Regions from separate parts of the Pararhizobium sp. IMCC3301 genome, predicted to be linked through region 1. Evidence: riboswitches for the same ligand, from Rfam matches in the RefSeq annotation. Region 1 holds a riboswitch; the other holds the start of a gene.
What was found. A riboswitch is a leader RNA that binds a small molecule or an ion and turns the genes downstream of it on or off. The one in region 1 is predicted to bind thiamine pyrophosphate.

Region 1 (4,211 bases):
ATGGGGCACCGTAACGGGCCGCAAACGGCGCTGCGGCTGGTTCGATGCGGTGCTGGTACGGCAGACTGTGTGTACCAGCGGCATGAATGGCATTGCGCTGACCAAGCTTGATGTTCTGGACGGGCTGGAAGAAATCAAGATATGTACCGGTTACAGACTTGATGGAGAAATGATCGACCATCTGCCCGCATCGCAGGGCGGGCAACGCCGCATCGAACCGATCTATGAGAGTTTTGAGGGCTGGAACGCCACGACAGCGGGTGCAACCAGCTGGGCTGAACTGCCGGCCCAGGCAATAAAATATGTTCGCAGGGTCGAGGAATTAATTGGCGCGCCGGTGGCACTGCTGTCAACCAGTCCGGAACGGGATCACACAATTCTTGTGCACGACCCGTTTCATGATTAATGTTCTGACAACTGCCGGGCGAGAACTATTGGATAAAGTGTAAGCGTATGGCTGATTTTTATAAAGTGTTGAGAAAAACGATTGAAGCACTTCCCGTGGCAACGGGTCAGGCGCGACGATCTGTCTATGATCGTGCCAGGACCGCGATAAGCCGGCAACTTGATGCCATGGACCCGGCTCTGCCGCCATCAGAAGTGTCGCGTCAGCGGCTTGAACTGGAAGACAGTATCCGTGTCGTTGAAGAGGATTATGTTTCCGGGAAGATCATCACCAACTCCGAGCGTGAAAACACGGCACGGCTGGCGCATCAGGAGGAGGAAGAGGCAAGCTTCCGGGCTCATCGTTCCTCGCGCCAAGTTCAGGATGAAGCCGAGAATATGCGGCGCTCGGCCAGCACGCCGGTTGCTGCCGATTTGCCTAATCCGTCCGAAGTTGCTCCTCAGCCGCGGCTGAGGTCCGAGCCAGTAGCTGCTCCGGTTGCTGGGGCTGAACCGGCTGCGGCGTCTGTGGCAGCGTTTGATGCTGCAGTTGCTTCCGCGCGTTCGCTGGGCGATGCTCCTTCCAGAGCAACATCCGCCCTGCGCGAGCCGGTGCGGCCGAAAGCAGAGTCGGCAATGCGCGAAACGGCACGCGCTCAGTCCGCCGAACCGGCACCTGAACGGGGCCAGCGCCCCGGACTTTCCCGGCGCAGCAGCCGCGACGAGTATTATGATGCCCCGGCGCTGGATGATCCATATATGGATGACGTTGCAGATGTCGCGGATGATCAGGACGATTATTTCGATGAAGAGCAAATGCAGCGCGAGCGTGCACAACCGCGCAATAACCGTTCTGGTCGTAGCGGGCGCAATGGACGCCGTGGAGAAGAAAGCGGCCGTGGTGGGGGCGGGCGCGAACGCGCTTACTCAGATGATTACTATGACGACGATCAGGACCGGGTGGTTGTCCGTCGGCGGCGCCGGGTCTGGCCATGGCTGCTGTTGATTTTCCTTATTGGACTGGGAGCCGCTGGCTGGTGGGCCTATCAAAACCAGGACACGGTGATGGCCAATTTCGAGAGCTGGCTCGACTATGGCAATGATGATGTCAATCCGCTGAAGCCGGCGATTGGCGAAAGTTCATCGGGCGATGGGCCACGACGGGTCAATGCCAATGATGCGGCAAATGGTGCAGCGCCGACAGTGGCTGCACCGGCCGAGTCGGTCAAAAATGACGGCCGCATCATCGATGATTCGGGGCAGATGAACCCGAATATCGAACGCGGCGACGTCAGCGCTGCAGTTGGCGAAGGTGTGCTGCCACAACGCGCCATCCTGTATGAAGAAGGGGCTACTGCGGATGAATCCCAGGCTGTCGGAGGCGGCACGACGTGGAGCTTGCGGGAAGAAGGCGGATCGCCTGTGATCGTGGGCCGTGTTGAAGTGCCGCAACGCAGACTGACCCTTGATATCATTATCCGCAAGAATGACGATCCATCGATGTCATCAGCCAGCCACCTCGTTGAAATTTCATATCAGGCTCCGCCCAGACAGGTTGGCGGTGGAATCGATGATATTCCGGCACTGTTGTTGAAATCCAGCGAAGAGGCGCAGGGCGAATTGCTGGCATCGGCCGGTGTCAAAGTGTCTGATACCCTGTTCTGGCTGGCGCTCTCTGCGACACCTGAGAATATTGCCAAAAACCTTGATCTGCTGCGCAAAGGCTCGTGGTTTGATCTGCCGGTTCGTTACAAAAATAACAAGCGGGCCATCATCACGCTGGAAAAAGGCCGCGAGGGTGACGTTGTATTTTCCCAGGCGCTGGACGCCTGGGAACAGGGCAACTAGACCCTATAATATGTGCCGTGCCTGCGGTTATGCCAACGCGGTCAAATGACTGGACATTGATAAGATGTCCATTAGACTGAATTTGTTTCGAGGGGTGTCCCGGCGTTAACGGGGCTGAGATGGAAGCAGGCTGTTGTTCCAAAGATGGAACGGGAGCACGCGTTTCCGGACCCTTTGAACCTGATCCGGATCATGCCGGCGAAGGGACGAAAAGCGCTGATGTCTGTTATGCGCACCTTTCCGCATGGTCCTCAACCTTGATGGGCCGAGCCGCGTGACGCGCCAGTTTTTCAATTTCAAAGTGAGGCAGACCGGCGTAAAGACCGGCGTGCAGGCTTGGGCTCAAAATGCCTTCGCGCGGCTGCTACGGGCCATCGCAATTGCAATTGTGCTGGTGGCGGCGTGGCAGGCAATCGTGTCTGTGTTTGATCTGCCGCCGTTTGTGCTGCCCGGGCCGTTCCAGGTCATGGCAAGTCTTTACAACAATTTTTCCTATCTGCTTGGCCACGCCGCCATTACGGCAAGTGAAATTCTCATAGGTCTAGTGCTCGGCCTTGTGCTGGGCGTTGTGACCGGTCTTGGCATGGCACTGTCTGCTTCCGCTGCGCGGCTGGTATTTCCGGTAGTGCTGGCAACCCAGGCGTTGCCGGTATTTGCCATCGCTCCGCTGCTGGTGCTGTGGTTCGGTTTTGGCCTGGCCTCCAAGATCATCATGGCAACACTGATTATCTATTTTCCCATCACCTCAGCGTTTTTCGATGGTCTGCGGCGCACGGACCCCGATTTGCTGGATCTGGGGCGAATTGCCGGGGCAAGCCCGCTGCAGAGCCTGCTCCATTTGCGGCTGCCATCCGCGTTGCCCTCGCTGTCCTCGGGCCTGCGTGTTGGTGCCAGTCTGGCGCCAATCGGCGCCGTTGTTGGCGAGTGGGTCGGGTCTTCCGCCGGTCTTGGATTTGTCATGCTGCACGCCAATGGGCGGATGCAGACAGATCTGATGTTTGCGGCGCTTTTCATACTTGCGGTGTTCGTTGTGGTGTTGCGCATCGGAACCGATCAACTGACACGGCGGCTGGTTTTCTGGATGCCGGAAAATCAACCAGGCGTTTTTACCTCCACCTGAACAGGATATGTCTCATGCGTTTTTTTCTCAGTGTTTTTATTGTTCTTGCCGGCATTGCCAGTGCGCAGGCTCAGGAAAAGTTGACCGTACTGCTCGACTGGTTCGTCAATCCGGATCATGCACCGCTGATCATTGCCCAGGAACTCGGACTGTTTGCGCGCGAAGGGCTGGATGTGACTTTAGTCGCCCCGGCTGATCCCTCAGCGCCGCCAAGGCTGGTGGCGGCCGGGCAGGGCGATATTGCAATTTCCTATCAGCCCAGCCTGCATCTGCAGATCAAGGAAGGACTGCCGGTGGCCTGGATCGGGACATTGGTGGAAACACCGCTGAATGCCCTGGTGGTGCTGGCAGACGGTCCCATCCAGTCGCTGTCGGATCTGAAGGGCAAAAAGGTCGGCTTTTCGGTCGGTGGCTTTGAAGATGCACTGCTCGGGGCGATGCTTCAGGGTGTCGGGCTCAGCCTTGATGATGTGGAATTGGTGAATGTGAATTTCTCCCTGTCACCTTCGCTGATCAGCGGCAATGTCGATGCGGTCATCGGTGCGTTTCGCAATTTTGAACTGAATCAAATGGATCTGGTTGAGCGGCCGGGCAGAGCGTTTTATCCCGAAGAACACGGTGTGCCGGTCTATGATGAACTGATCCTGATTGCCCATATGGACAAGACTGGCGATCCGCGTTTCCGCAAATTTATGAATGCTGTGGAGGCGGCCACGATCTATCTGACCAACCATCCGGAGGAGGCGCTGGCGCTGTTCGTCAAGGCCTATCCCGAGTTGGATGATGAGCTGAACCGCAGGGCCTGGTTCGATACGCTGCCGCGCTTTGCCAAGCGTCCGCTTGCGTTCGACAAGGCACG
Region 2 (4,211 bases), 1.8 Mb from region 1:
AGCGGCGACAGAGCATGCGGTTTTAGCAAAGCAGATTGTCCGGCATGTCGGAGACGCGGTTGCTTTCATCGTTGCCGAAACGCTCGAACAGGCCCAGGCCGCAGCCGAATTGCTGGATATCGATTACGATCCACTGGATGTGATTGTGGACACCGCTGCCGCTCTTGATGAGGACGCAGCGCTGGTCTGGCCGGAACTTGGGTCCAATATGGCCAATCTGATCCATCGTGGTGATACGGAGAAAACCGAGGCTGCCTTCGCCGCAGCCGATAAAATCGCGAAGCTGGATATCATCAACAATCGCCTGGTCTGCAACTACATGGAGACGCGCGCCTGCCTGTCTGAATACGATGCCGAGAGCGGCCGGTTCACGGTAACCTTGGGCACTCAGGGTGGTCATGGCATGCGCGATATCATATGCGAAAACATCCTCAGGATTGAACCGGCACGCATGCGGATCATCACGCCGGATGTGGGTGGAGGATTTGGCCCCAAGGCCTTTGTATATCAGGAATATCCGCTGGTTATAAAGGCCAGCGAGGCGCTTGCCGCGCCGGTCAAATGGGTGTGCGACCGCTCGGAGCATTTTCTTCAGGATGCCCATGGCCGGGACAATGTTCTGACCGCCGAACTGGCCATGGATGCAGACGGGCGGTTTCTCGCCATGCGGGTCGATCTGACAGCAAATATGGGTGCCTATCTGTCGCAATATGCACCATTTATTCCCTATCTCGGGCTCACCATGGCCACCGGTTGCTATGATATTCCGGTGATGGATTACACTGTGAAATGCGTTTACACGAATACTGTTCCTGTGGACGCCTACCGGGGCGCGGGCCGCCCCGAAGCAGCCTATCATATTGAACGTCTGGTGAATGAAGCTGCCCGGATATCCGGGCTTGATCCCGCTGAAATCCGGCGGCGCAATTTCATCCGGCCGGAGCAGATGCCGTATCACACCCCGGGTGGCCGGATGTATGATACCGGCGATTTCGCTGGTCAGATGCAAGCTGCCCTGGACAATGCCGATGTCGCCGGGTTCGCAGCGCGCCGCGCGCAGAGCGCGGCAAATGGCAAATATCGCGGTTTTGGATTTGCCACTTATGTTGAAGCCTGTGCATTCGCGGGATCGGAAGAGGCCCGCATTGAATTGAACGATGATGGCAGCGTCACGCTGCTGATCGGAACCCAGTCAAACGGGCAGGGCCATCAGACAGCTTATGCGCAATTCATCGCCGGACATCTCGGGCTGGATTATGATCGGATCAATGTGGTTCAGGGCGATACCGACCGGGTTCGCAAGGGCAAGGGAACCGGTGGTTCCCGGTCGATTCCCCTCGGCGCTGTGTCAGTGGAATGGGCGGCAAAGTCGCTTGCCGAAAAGATCAAGGAAAAAGCGTCTGACGAGCTGGAAGCGGCACCCCGGGATCTGGAACTGAGCGAGGGTGTTGTCAGAGTGGTCGGCACCGACCGGCAGATCAGCCTTGCAGAAATCGCCCAAAAAAGCAGTGAGAAAAGCGGCGAACAGCTATTTGCTTTGGAAGAATTCAGGCAGAACGAGGCGACTTATCCCAATGGCACGCACGCGGTGGAATTGGAAATTGATCCGCAGACCGGAGTTACGACACTTCTCAATTATACCATTGTCGATGATTTCGGTGTCACCGTAAATCCGATGTTGCTGGCGGGTCAGGTCCATGGCGGTGTGGCCCAGGGGATCGGGCAGGCATTGCTTGAACACACTGTGTACGACAAGGATGGCCAGCTCCTGTCAGCCAGTTTTCTGGATTATTGCATGCCGCGCGCCGATGATATTATGGATTTTAATTTCCAGACCCGGAATGTCCCCTCCAAGACTAATGCTCTTGGCATCAAGGGGGCAGGGGAAGCCGGCTCGATCGGCTCCTGTCCGGCTGTCATGAACGCGGTTGTCGACGCACTCAGCCACGGCGCGGGACTGACCCATATCGATATGCCGGCCACTCCGTCGCGTGTCTGGGAGGCCTTGCAGAAAATCGCATGATGGTTTCATCCGGGAGCGGATATGCTCCGCTCTGGTGCCTGCCATGCTTCGGCCCGATTATCGGCTCAAACGGTTGGCGCAGCGTCACCTGAAGCTGTGCATTGCTTAATTGCTGAAATATGGTAAATGATTTTTCACTCATAGGGGTGCCGATTGCCACGGTGGCGGTCGGCTGAGAGGCATGTGACCAACCCTGACAACCTGATCCAGATCATGCTGGCGGAGGGAATGAGGTTTGCTCGATAAAGGCTTATCTCCCGATTGTTTGAAGACGCAAGCCGCAATCCTGCTGGACAGGGTGCGCAGCAGGCAGCCGCGCGTGCATTGCATCACCAATTCCGTGGCCCAGACATTGACCGCTAATGTACTGTTGGCGCTGGGTGCCGAACCCTCAATGACCATTGCTCCGCAGGAGACCGGTGGCTTTGTCAGCGCCGCCGATGCCGTTCTGATCAATCTGGGCACACTGGATGCGGAGCGCAGCAAAGCGGCACGCATTGCCGCGGAAACAGCGCTTGGACTTGGCCGTCCCTTTGTTCTTGACCCCGTTTTTGCCCATCGATCAGCCTCGCGAAAGGCGCTGGCAAACACACTATTGAGCTTGGGGCCAACCGCGATGCGCGGCAATGCAGAGGAAGTCTCGGGACTGAATGCTGATGATGACGTCACCATTGTGGCGCAAACCGGAGAGACTGACACAATCCGCTTTCGCAACCGCATCATCGCTTTACACAATGGCGATCCGTTGATGGCGAAAACGACCGGGGCCGGTTGTGCACTGGGTGCGGTGATGGCAGCCTTTCTGGCAACCAGCGAAGAGCCTTATCTGGCCGTTGTCGCGGCTCTTGTCAGCTTTGCCGTTGCCGGGCAACTGGCCGCCGCTGAAGCACAGGGTCCGGGCAGTTTTGTCCCGGCCTTTCTGGACCAACTGTACCGGCTTACACCTGCGGATATTGAAAAATTCGGACATTTGTCATGAGGCCCGTTGATCTGACACTTTATGGCATTCTCGACCCGCAGCGCAGCCTGGGGCGCGATCTGGACACTCTGGCTGATGCTGCAATTGCCGGGGGCTGCACCCTGCTGCAACTGCGCGACAAACTCGGTTCAACGCGGGACATGCTGTCTCATGCCAAGGCCATCAAATCCGCCATTGCCGGCCGGGTGCCATTCCTGATCAATGACAGGGTGGATGTCGCTCTGGCAATCGGGGCGGACGGGGTTCATCTCGGCCAGGACGATATGCCGGTGGCCGAGGCGCGCAGGCTAATGGGCCCCGGTGCCATAATCGGCCTGTCGGTGAAAACCAGGCAGCAGGCAATGCAGCTCCCCCGCCAGGATTTGAGCTATGTTTGCATTGGTGGTGTATTTGAGACCCGGTCCAAGGACAATCCAACTAGTATCGGCATCGACGGATGGGTTGAACTGGCCGCCCTGTGCCGAACCACAATGGCAGAGCCGATCCCTGTTGGCGCGATTGCCGGCATCGACCGCAATAGCGCGTTTGAGTTGGTAAAAGCGGGAGCCGATGGCGTGGCGCTTATTTCTGCGCTGTTCATGGAAGATGATGTTCGGGGCGCAGCTGCGGCCTTTCGCGACACAATTCAGCGGGCACGGTCCTGATGAGCACGATAAACACACCGATTGCTGTCACCATTGCCGGTTCGGATTCCGGTGGCGGAGCTGGAATTCAGGCGGATTTGAAAACTTTTTCCGCCCTCGGAGTCTATGGCGCCAGCGTCCTGACGGCGTTAACCGCGCAAAACACCATTGGCGTGTCGGCAATTCATGACGTTCCAGAGGCGTTTATCGCCGCCCAGATGGATTCGGTTTATTCCGATTTCAACGTTGCGGCGACCAAGATCGGCATGTTGTCGCAAGCGCCCATCATCAGGATTGTAGCTGCCGGGCTGGCGCACCATGGCGCGCAAAAAATTGTTCTCGATCCGGTGATGGTCACCACCTCGGGGGATTTGTTGCTTTCGGAAAATGCCGTTGAAAGTCTGAAATGCGATCTGCTTCCTGTAGCGGATATCATCACCCCGAATTTGCATGAAGCTGCCGTCCTGCTGGGCGCAGATCTGGCAGTCAGCCGCAGCGAGATGGAAAGCCAGGCCAAACAACTGCTGGCTTTGGGAGCCAGAGCGGTGTTGCTGAAAGGCGGGCATTTTGACGAGCCGAGCGCTGA

Region 2: another riboswitch for thiamine pyrophosphate. It lies ahead of RAL88_RS19895 (hydroxyethylthiazole kinase); the one in region 1 lies ahead of RAL88_RS06640 (ABC transporter permease).

What each region holds. Positions count from the first base shown of each region.
Region 1 covers NZ_CP132336.1:1,377,726-1,381,936, reverse strand. Annotated here, with positions in the region: gene RAL88_RS06650 (adenylosuccinate synthase) at 1-406, shown strand, start outside; gene RAL88_RS06645 (hypothetical protein) at 454-2,232, shown strand; TPP riboswitch at 2,313-2,456, shown strand; gene RAL88_RS06640 (ABC transporter permease) at 2,477-3,352, shown strand; gene RAL88_RS06635 (ABC transporter substrate-binding protein) at 3,367-4,211, shown strand, end outside.
Region 2 covers NZ_CP132336.1:4,180,625-4,184,835, forward strand. Annotated here, with positions in the region: gene RAL88_RS19890 (xanthine dehydrogenase family protein molybdopterin-binding subunit) at 1-2,023, shown strand, start outside; TPP riboswitch at 2,156-2,268, shown strand; gene RAL88_RS19895 (hydroxyethylthiazole kinase) at 2,259-3,002, shown strand; gene thiE (thiamine phosphate synthase) at 2,999-3,646, shown strand; gene thiD (bifunctional hydroxymethylpyrimidine kinase/phosphomethylpyrimidine kinase) at 3,646-4,211, shown strand, end outside.